3 regions of the Bacillus sp. 11B20 genome follow, and region 3 is predicted to be linked to each of the others. Evidence: predicted binding sites of a transcription regulator. Region 3 holds the regulator's gene; each other region holds the start of a gene.

Region 1 (3,244 bases), on a different contig from region 3:
TTTGCGTCAAAATAACCCTTTTGTTCAATGGTTTTATGAATGGTGTATAATTCATCCTTGAAATTACTTATTTCAAAACCTGGCACTTGCCAAGGAATTGCTTTTAGATAATACACCAATGCTCCGATATCATAAAATCTTAGAATGGGGAACTCTTCAGCACTTTTCAACACCTCAAAATGATTCTCCTGTATCTCTTTTAAAGCTAGCTTTAAGTTCCAATCAATAAATTCTTCATTTATTGGTACCCTTAGATTCTCATTAATCTCTATGCAATCGAGTCCACCGACTTGTTGAGTTAGAAAAATACCTTCTTTCGAGATAATTCTTCTCACCTCTTGAGATGAAAATGACTCATGTTGATTGATGATAAGATTAAATTTTCCAGTCTCAAACGGCAAATTTTCATCATTAGAAATTTGAACTACCTTAACTCCTAAAGGGGTTAATCGTTCTTTTGCGACAGGTACATTAGGTAAGTAACCTTCTGTAGCATAAACTGATGTTGGAAAAGGTCTTAATTTTGATAAAAACTCTCCACCACCTGTTCCCATGTCCAGCATTGATTTTGCACTTTGAACAAGAGAAGTAGCTATACTACCATATGACCATGAAAGCAACTCACTTTTCATTCTTCCCGTTTCAGATATGAATGAGAAATCCCACCCAACAAAAGGTGCATCTGCTTGTTTTATAAATGAAGAAAACTGTTTGTCATTCATCATAATCCCTCCAATTATCATTTTGCAGTTTTAATGATTAAATAATTGGTGGGCCTCTTACGAATATATAAAGTTGTTATATTTCATGTTCTTTTAGTCTCATATTTAATCACTCCCTTTAAAAATACTTAAAATTATATTTAAAGAGGACCTTGCCGAAGACCTTGTTTTTAACATTTATTTTATATTCATTCAGCTGATATTTGAGTGAAACAATAAAAAAATTTGTTTGAGAATCGAGAACTCATGATGGGTGTCTCATTATAGAGGACTAGGTGCAAGATAAGGAGGAAATACGAAATGGGAGCTTAGAAAAAAATAAAATAGATTGTTAGTTTTTTATTCATTTAGATGCTTTTACTCTCGCGCCAATTGTCAAAAGCTTGGTCTAGTGATATTTTCGCTCATTTAACTCCGAAAATGAAAGTTAGAACAGTAAAAAAGTTCAGCGATTGATTACATGGAATCAGAAGGTTAAGTAATCAAAAGGGCTAAAGACACCACACACTCAACATGCGGCGTATAAATCATCTAGCTCGTCAACTTTTTTCGACCTTCACAACCAGTATAAACTAAAATCTTAATAATCACGAAAAAGAATATACGTTCTCAAACCTTTAGATCAAATGTGGTCAATTATGTGGTCGGTGGTCAAAAAAAGCTATCCATAAGGACGGCCGGGTGTGAGTAATATAAGAAGAAGTTAATCATTGAAATATATACGAATTTTTTAAAACCCCGTTTCCGCGGGTAAACCGTATACTCTAATTATACACCACATTTAGATACCGAACAAATATTCGCTTATAATCTCAAGTGAGGTGGATGAAATGTAGAACGAAGAAAAGATCGAAATAGGTGGAAGATGAAATTCATCTTGCCAGAACATAATGAGGCATTAAGACAACTGCATCTTGCAAAAAAAATTGAGCGACTAGTTTTAAGCCCGGAACAATTGGAAGAGTTTGAATATACAATAGCGACTGCTATGAGCGAAGACTTGGCTCTGAATTTCGATCTATTTGATAATGGGTTTGTTCGTGAGATCACTGGGAAAGTCGGGTATGTGGATCATCTAAGAAAAGAATTCAGGGTTAAGGATGATCGTGGCGACACAAACTTTATACGGTTTGCAGATATTTTGAATGTAAAAACACCCTAACATTAGTCAGGGTGTTTTTATGTGCTTGTACATTATTCATGAGCAGGAGCAATTTTGGCTACTGGCGCACCACAAGTTAGCATGAATATGAACACAACGGTAGGATGAACAGCTGCACCCGCAAGACCAATAGCGCCTGCTACCGCCAACCAATCTCCCCTGTCTATTGATTTTTGTACATTCTTTAAAGTACCTCTAGCGATACCAGCTGCATCTTCAATACATCTCGTAACAGTGTTGCTTTGAGTGACAATTTCTTGATTCATTAATTTTGCAAAAGCGACCATTCCATCTTTCACTTCATCCGAATAAGGCGATTTTGCAAGCTCTTCCTCATTAATGACGAAGCCTTTTTCTTTTTCAGAAATGATAATCTTTGTGAAGATGTATTCAATTTCTTTTAAAGACGTCTCAATTTGCTCTTCTGTCAAACCTTCTAATCCCTTTGTGCTTTGCGTCTTTGCAGAAGCAGCTGGAGCAAAGGCAGTCACAGCTAGAACTAATGCTAACATTAAAAATATCAATCTTTTCATATTAACTCCCCCTTTTTTTAACCAAAATTTACTTTATCATACTTTTATGTAAAATAAAGGTTTTTAAGAGAGAGTTAAAGTTTTCTTGCAAATATCGACATTTTGCGACACGTTAACCCCACATAAATAAAAGGAAGAATGATAGCGCCCAAGTAAGTATACCAAGCATTACAAAAAATTTAAGAAAACTTTCGTACTTTGTAAGAGGACGTTCCTTCTTTAATTTAGACAATCGCCAATGAAGAGCATAACCAGAGAACAAAAGAATTAATTGACCAATTTTTGATACGTCTTCTAATATATCTATACCATTCATTATAGTTCACCTCACATTAGAAAATAAATAAAGTAGACTTGTAGAGAGTCTACTTTTTTTAAAAATCACCCAAAGTATCCGTTTTCTGCAGTTTGAAAATCCGAGGAATTTATATGTACTGTAGCTGTGATCCCCATTAATAAGGTAAGGCTCAATATCGTAACTTTAAAGTGATTCATCAATTCCCTCCTCTTCTATTCAGCACAATTTAGACTTATTATCGCAGATAGCATATTCATTTTCCAACATTTATGTAAAAATAAGCAATAAGAAGCATGATACTTGCTAGATGGAACATTACTTTTGTTTCTTGTTTTGCGATATACCGAGAAAATATAACAATTTTGCTGATGAACATTTTGTATCTAATAAACACAAATACCCCCCTAACCTTCATGATTAGGGGGTGACTTATTTCATGAACCGTTTTACTGCATCCGCTGTTTTTGATCCATAATAGCCGTTAATCCCATTGTTTTTCGCGCCCTTATCAGGATGCGGCTAGGCCATT
Region 2 (3,244 bases), on a different contig from region 3:
GGTCCATACTTCATATGGATGGCATCAAATACTTTGCTGAGTCTGTCTTTTTTTAAATGGTGATCAAATAAACTCAGCTGATATTGGCTGTCAGGCTGCAGCTGCGAGAGAGTAATACCTACACTGCGAATGGGCTGGCCGTCCCAGTGCTGCTGACATAGCTGAATGGCTGCGTCTGCAATATCTGTCCCGTATTGTGTGGGTGAATGGAGCTTGATTTGTCTATGAAATCCAGTCGGATGAGAAAAATCAGCGCCTCTTACGCCAACAGACACCGTTTGCCCAACATAATGCTTAAAGCGCGCACGTCTTGCCACTTCTTCACTCAATTCAAGAAGGGCGACTTTGATGTCCTCAAAGGACGCATAATCATGGGGAAGGGTCATATGATGCCCAACCGCCTTTTGCTGATCATGTGTGTGAAGAGTGACCGGGGAAGGGTCGTGTCCTAAAGCAGTTCGCTGCAGAAGCTCCCCGTTGATTCCCCAGCGCTTTTTTAGCCGGTCTAACGGATAAGTAGCAAGCGTCCCAATGGTACTGATGCCCATTCGTTTTAAATGGTGCTCCATTCGTTTGCCGACGCCAAATAGTTTTCCAACCGGAAGCGGCCATAAATCAGCCGCCACCCGGTCTGCACGAAGCTCATAGATGCCAGATGTGTTTTTTTTAGCAAAATGGTCACAGGCCATTTTAGCGAGCACTTTATTAGGACCAATGCCAACGCGTGCGTAAATGCCCGTCTGGTTCATAATAGTCGTTTGTATATTTTGGGCGATCTCGCGGGGTGAACCGAGTAGTGTCACACTCCCCGTAATATCGAGAAACTGTTCATCAATTGAATAGGGTTCGACAAGATCTGTGTATTGTTCAAGCAGTTCTGTCATCATGACAGAAACATCAAGGTAGCGCTGCATACGTGGACGTACGACGACGGCTTCAGGGCATTTCTCCTGTGCTTCCCATAATCTTGATGCATTTTGTACGCCCCGTTTTTTAGCGAGCGGGCAGGCGGCAAGTACGACCCCGCTCCGCCGCTCAGGATCTCCTGAGACGATGAGCGGCACATCCTTCAAATGAGGAGCCTCCACTTTTTCGACCGACGCATAAAATGACTGCATATCCACAAGCAGAATGGCTCGTTCATTCATCATTTTCACCTCTTAGAACGTATGTTCTGTATATATTTTAACCGCCAGAAGGTGAAATTGATACTGGTAAATCATTCAAAGAGAAGAGTGTAAATCCATACAAAAAAGACGAAGTGTCTCCACTTCGTCTCATCTTTGTAAAATGAGTCATTTTAAGCATGTGCCAAGTTATTGGATGTTTGGAGCGGCTCAGAACGCAAACGATAGGCCGTTAGTTTTTTCTTAGGCTTATGGGTAAACTGCCGCACCACATCCACGTGGTCATCGTAATGATACAGATAAAGGGTCACATCATGCTTGCCAAGCTTTGTTTGCATGGTAAGCGGCGCTGGTCCTTCCTGCGGATGAAGAAAACGCTCTTCGTCACCAGGATAAATATAATAACGTTCAATAAAGATCGCATCATTAAAATGTTGAATAATTTCAGATGTTTGCTGATCATCAAGTGGACGTCCTTGAAACGTCATCGTTGTTTGATCACTTGTTACTTTTGCATGCACCGCATAACGACTAAAAAGGCGTTCAACAACACCAGAAGGCAGCGAAGTGACAAGCAACTTTAAAAGACTAAACACAACAAGTGAAGTAACAATCCAAACCAATATCATCATCTCCAATAAACTTTTGTTCCATTTCTTATATGAACAATTTTAACATAACAAAAGAATGGATCTTTCGCACAAAAAGTGAACTTTTTGAAATAAGTGTGAAGATTTAAAAGGAGATGACGGCGAAAAGACGAAGAACCAACAAAGCTGAAGGAAAAAAGGCTGATACATCACCTTTACAAACAATTGATCAGACAGGTAGACTATTGAAACAGTTGATTTTTTGTGAAACGGTACAGCTAAAAATGAAAAGGGGCGAGGCCATCATGATACGTCAAGTGAAGCCGTCAGATTTTTATGCGGTCACATCCGTCATTCAAAGCTGGTGGGGAGGCAGAGATTTGCGCGCAAAATTGCCAAAGCTATTTTTCGAACATTTTCAGCAAACAAGTTTTGTCGTTGTTGAAAAAGGTGAACTGATCGGCTTTTTAGTCGGTTTTTTATCGCAATCGCATTCAGATGAAGCGTATATTCACTTTGTGGGGGTACATCCAGACCACCGAAAATTGAAGATTGGCAAAATTCTCTATCAAGCGTTTTATGAAGCGGCTGAAAAGGAAGGAAGAACAACGATTAAGGCCATCACAGCTCCTGTCAATAAAGTCTCAATTGCTTACCATACAAAGCTCGGTTTTCAGATAGAAAAGGGAGATAAAACGGTCGATGGCATTTCAGTTTTTTCAGATTACGACGGCATTCATGAAGACAGGGTGCTATTTGTGAAAAAGCTGGAGGCGAAAGCATGATCATTAGACTGGATCAAAAAAATAAAGAACAAGCAAAAGAGCTGTTACATATCCAATTGGCCGCATATCAGCGGGAGGCAGAACAAATAGGCTATCAAGATTTACCGCCCTTAAAAGAAACGGTTAAAGACATAATAGAAACAAATGAGATTTTCATAGGATTTGAAAAAGAGGGGCATTTGTTAGGGATCGCTTCATATGAACTGCATGACGACCGGATCATCCTCAGCCGGTTAGCTGTGCACCCTCATCATGTCAAACAAGGCATCGGGACAGCGCTCCTGCAATCCATCATCCAGCATCAAAAAACAATTGAGCTCACAACAGCGGAAGCAAATATACCAGCAATCAAGCTTTATGAAAAACTAGGGTTTAAACAGAAGGATCGTTTGCAGGTGGAAAACAATCTGATGTTAATAAAGATGGAACGTTTGATGCTTCGAAAAGTGGAAGTGATTGAATACCAAGCGAGCTGGCCAAAACAATTTCAAGATGAGCATGATAAGCTGAAAAAGATAGTTGGCGACAACTGGGTATATGGCCATCATATTGGCAGTACGTCAGTCATAGGAATGGCGGCTAAGCCAATTATTGATATATTGCTAGAGGTGAAGCATATCAGTCGCTTAGATGAATGTAACCACCTGTTTCGTCAGCTTGGATATGAACCGCTCGGAGAAAATGGACTCAAGGGAAGACGTTTTTTTAGAAAAGGCGGCTTGAATCGAACACATCACGTTCA
Region 3 (3,244 bases):
GAAATCACAGCCTTAATGAAGGTTCTGATCTTTTTCTCTTTTTAATTTTTCTGGTGTGACATCGTTTCCTTCAGGATCAACGATCTTGACAGTTTTAAGTGTATTTTTCATAGAAGAACGAAAAGCTTTCAAATACTCTTCTCTCAACTGCTTTTGTTCTGTTTTTTCAGCGTCTGATAAACCGGTCTCTTTCGACTTTTTTGAAAGCTCATTTATTCTTGCAAGCTGTTCTTTAGAAATCATGACAAACTCCTTTAAAGCATTTTCTCTACATACTACTAAATATCAATCATTTTGACAACAAATCACGCTTTAGGTGGTAAGGTCTTTTTCATATTCTTGATACCTTCTATGCACCGTTGCTTTTGAAATGTCAAAACCTAATGCCTGAAGAGTGGCGGCAATTTCGGCGAATGTCATATTGTTTTTTCTTAATCGAACAATTTCTGAAATCGGCACTTCAATACGCTCACGGCCAGGTGCATGGTCCTGCTGCCTTAAATTCAGTTCAGGCTGATATCCGCGCTCAACTGCCCTTTTCATTCCCCGCTTGATTTTCAGGTTATGAATTTTCCGTTGGTATTCTTCGACGACTCCTACAATCTCAATGACCATTTCATCTGCTTCTGAAAGCTCAAGCTCTCCTCTATGAAACACGCTGTATACCTTTACGTTCTCTTTAAATAAACAATGAAGAAGTGCAATTTTTGCTTGTCCTCTTCCAAGACGAGTTTCATCCTGGATCAAAACGGCATCGATTGACTCTTCCTTCAGTGCAGCAAGCATTTCAAACACACCATCACGATCTAAATCATATCCACTTGCTTTTTCTTTGATGACTTTGACCACATTCATCTTGTGCATGGCAGCTAACGCCAGCAGTTCTTCTTCTTGTCTTTTCAACGAGGTTTCCTGCTCTTCTTTGACAGTGCTTACTCTCGCATAAATGATTGCGTTCATGTCTAAAATCGACCTTTCTACTGTACTGTTGCAAGCTGATATACGACTGGATGCTCTTTTTTGACGGGTATAACAAGAATGTCGCCAGGCTGGATTTCAGTTGAAGCAAGATCATTGTGTTCGGTAACCCAATCAATAAATGCATTTTTGTCGATTGATTTGCTGTCGTTTACTTGATCAGCTAACCCCCAAAGAGTATCACCTGATTGAACCTCTATTTTAACATACTGATTTGTATCATTATGGCTTGTGACTGCAATAAGTGAGAGAAATGTGCCAACGATGAATGAGAATACCCCAATAAAAATAATAGATTCTTTTAACCTCATAATGTCATCTCTCCTAATAGAATATGTGTTCGCTCTTTCTGTCACTCATTATAAATACGAACAAACGTTTCTGTCAAACGTTTTTTTCGAACCTATGTTTGTACTGTTAGGAAAAACATGCTATAATTTCTTTAAAATTGACGTTTTGAGGTGCAAAAGATGACGAAGCTATCAAAAAGACAACTCGATATCCTGAAATTCATCAAAGATGAAGTAAAAAGCAAGGGTTATCCCCCATCCGTCCGTGAAATTGGAGAAGCTGTCGGTCTAGCATCCAGTTCAACGGTCCATGGACATTTAGCTAGACTAGAAACAAAGGGCTTAATTAGAAGAGACCCGACAAAACCTAGAGCGATCGAAGTACTAGATGAAGAGGAAATGAATATTCCAAAGAGTGCTGTAATGAACGTTCCAGTCATCGGAAAAGTAACGGCCGGCCTTCCTATCACTGCTGTTGAAAATGTAGAAGAATACTTCCCCCTTCCAGAGACTTTTGCAGCACCAGATGAACAAGTGTTTATGCTTGAAATTATGGGAGAAAGTATGATTGATGCAGGTATTTTGGACAAGGACTATGTCATCGTGCGTCAGCAAAGCACCGCTAACAATGGTGATATTGTGGTCGCCATGACAGAGGAAGATGAAGCGACAGTCAAACGCTTTTATAAAGAAGATACACACTTTAGATTACAGCCAGAGAACCCATCAATGGAACCGATTATTTTACAGAATGTGAGTATACTAGGTAAAGTGATTGGCGTATTTCGAAATATTCATTAAAAAAAGCCGGTATTTCATCAGCTGCTGATGAGAACCGGCTTTTTCTTATGCACAAGAATAGGCAAGAATACTTGAACTTGGGAAGGAACCAAATGTAAAGTTCGGCCATATAAAACCAGTTGTTCGGCCAAAAGGCTGTGAGGAAAGAACGAACATTAAAAATACTTGACCGTTTCTCAAAAACACAATTGTCCATCTTCTATTACATCCCGCTGCAAATTGTACAGTTTGATGACCTCCGCCAACACCGTGCCCAGATATAAGCGACTGCATACTCTGTGGCTGCGAGAGTGCTTGTTGATACTGCGAAATGATATGCTGCGGCGGTGCCGGCGGTGCAGATTGTCCGCCTGAACCTTGCCCTGGCCAAGTACCTCCTCCGATCGGAAACCCAGGAAACCCTCCACCTTGAGGAATACCAACAGATGGAAATCCTTGCATCTGCCTATCATATGAGTACCCATTCCACACACCTTCATACGGATGATACATAATAAACACCACTTTCTTTAGACATTCATCACGACAGTATATGTCATAAATAAAAAAGTGTGTTAAACGTCTAAATAGAAATTTTTCCAAAAGACGTTTCGTTCTTCTTTAGAACGGTTAAATAATCATTAAGAAGAAAAATAAAAAAAATGAAAACTTTTTGTCTCCCTCAAACGTTATATAATTAGAAACAAAAGAAATAAAAAAACATTTAGATTTAATACTTGTAATATCACTGTAATTATTGTAACATTTGTAACATAAGAAGTTTTCATTGAGAAAAGGAGGCAATTGCCTTGAAAAAATTATTTGTTTTATTAACTGCTATTATGCTTATGATCTCATTACAAACTACAACATTGGCCGCTTCCAAGAAATCAGCCGCTTTGACAAATAAAGAAGCGTTACATATTGCCCTTGATGCAAGAGAACACTTTTGGAGTGCAATGTCAGGCTACAAAATTAAAGAACATTCTAATTACAAATTAAAATCATTTACCTATAAAGATATGACATACAACTATCTTTCTAAAACATTTGATACAAAGAAAAAATTAAACAGCTACCTATCTCAAGTGTTCACTCAAGATGCCATCAAACATGGTTTAAAAGATTATCAGTTTATTGTTCATAAAGGCAAAATGGCTGTTCCAGTCGGTGACGGAGATAACATGCTCAATTGG

What was found. The regulator LexA, encoded in region 3, represses DNA repair genes until DNA is damaged. The targets are predictions, from matches to a motif close to CGAACATATGTTCG.
Region 1: the regulator LexA is predicted to act here: its motif matches at 1,512-1,525, upstream of ACN6NB_RS03745 (YolD-like family protein).
Region 2: the regulator LexA is predicted to act here: its motif matches at 1,163-1,176, upstream of ACN6NB_RS10655 (DNA polymerase IV).

Annotation. Positions count from the first base shown of each region.
Region 1 is NZ_JBLZWZ010000006.1:201,981-205,224, reverse strand. It holds gene ACN6NB_RS03750 (methyltransferase domain-containing protein) at 1-725, opposite strand, end outside; gene ACN6NB_RS03745 (YolD-like family protein) at 1,600-1,884, shown strand; gene ACN6NB_RS03740 (hypothetical protein) at 1,917-2,417, opposite strand; partial or broken gene ACN6NB_RS03735 (peptidoglycan-binding domain-containing protein) at 3,154-3,231, opposite strand.
Region 2 is NZ_JBLZWZ010000008.1:268,373-271,616, reverse strand. It holds gene ACN6NB_RS10655 (DNA polymerase IV) at 1-1,148, opposite strand, end outside; gene ACN6NB_RS10650 (YfmQ family protein) at 1,301-1,750, opposite strand; gene ACN6NB_RS10645 (GNAT family N-acetyltransferase) at 2,023-2,502, shown strand; gene ACN6NB_RS10640 (GNAT family N-acetyltransferase) at 2,499-3,244, shown strand, end outside.
Region 3 is NZ_JBLZWZ010000007.1:864,061-867,304, reverse strand. It holds gene ACN6NB_RS08625 (DUF896 domain-containing protein) at 13-243, opposite strand; gene ACN6NB_RS08620 (YneB family resolvase-like protein) at 313-960, opposite strand; gene yneA (cell division suppressor protein YneA) at 978-1,289, opposite strand; gene lexA (transcriptional repressor LexA) at 1,449-2,069, shown strand; gene ACN6NB_RS08605 (hypothetical protein) at 2,115-2,561, opposite strand; gene ACN6NB_RS08600 (IseA DL-endopeptidase inhibitor family protein) at 2,858-3,244, shown strand, end outside.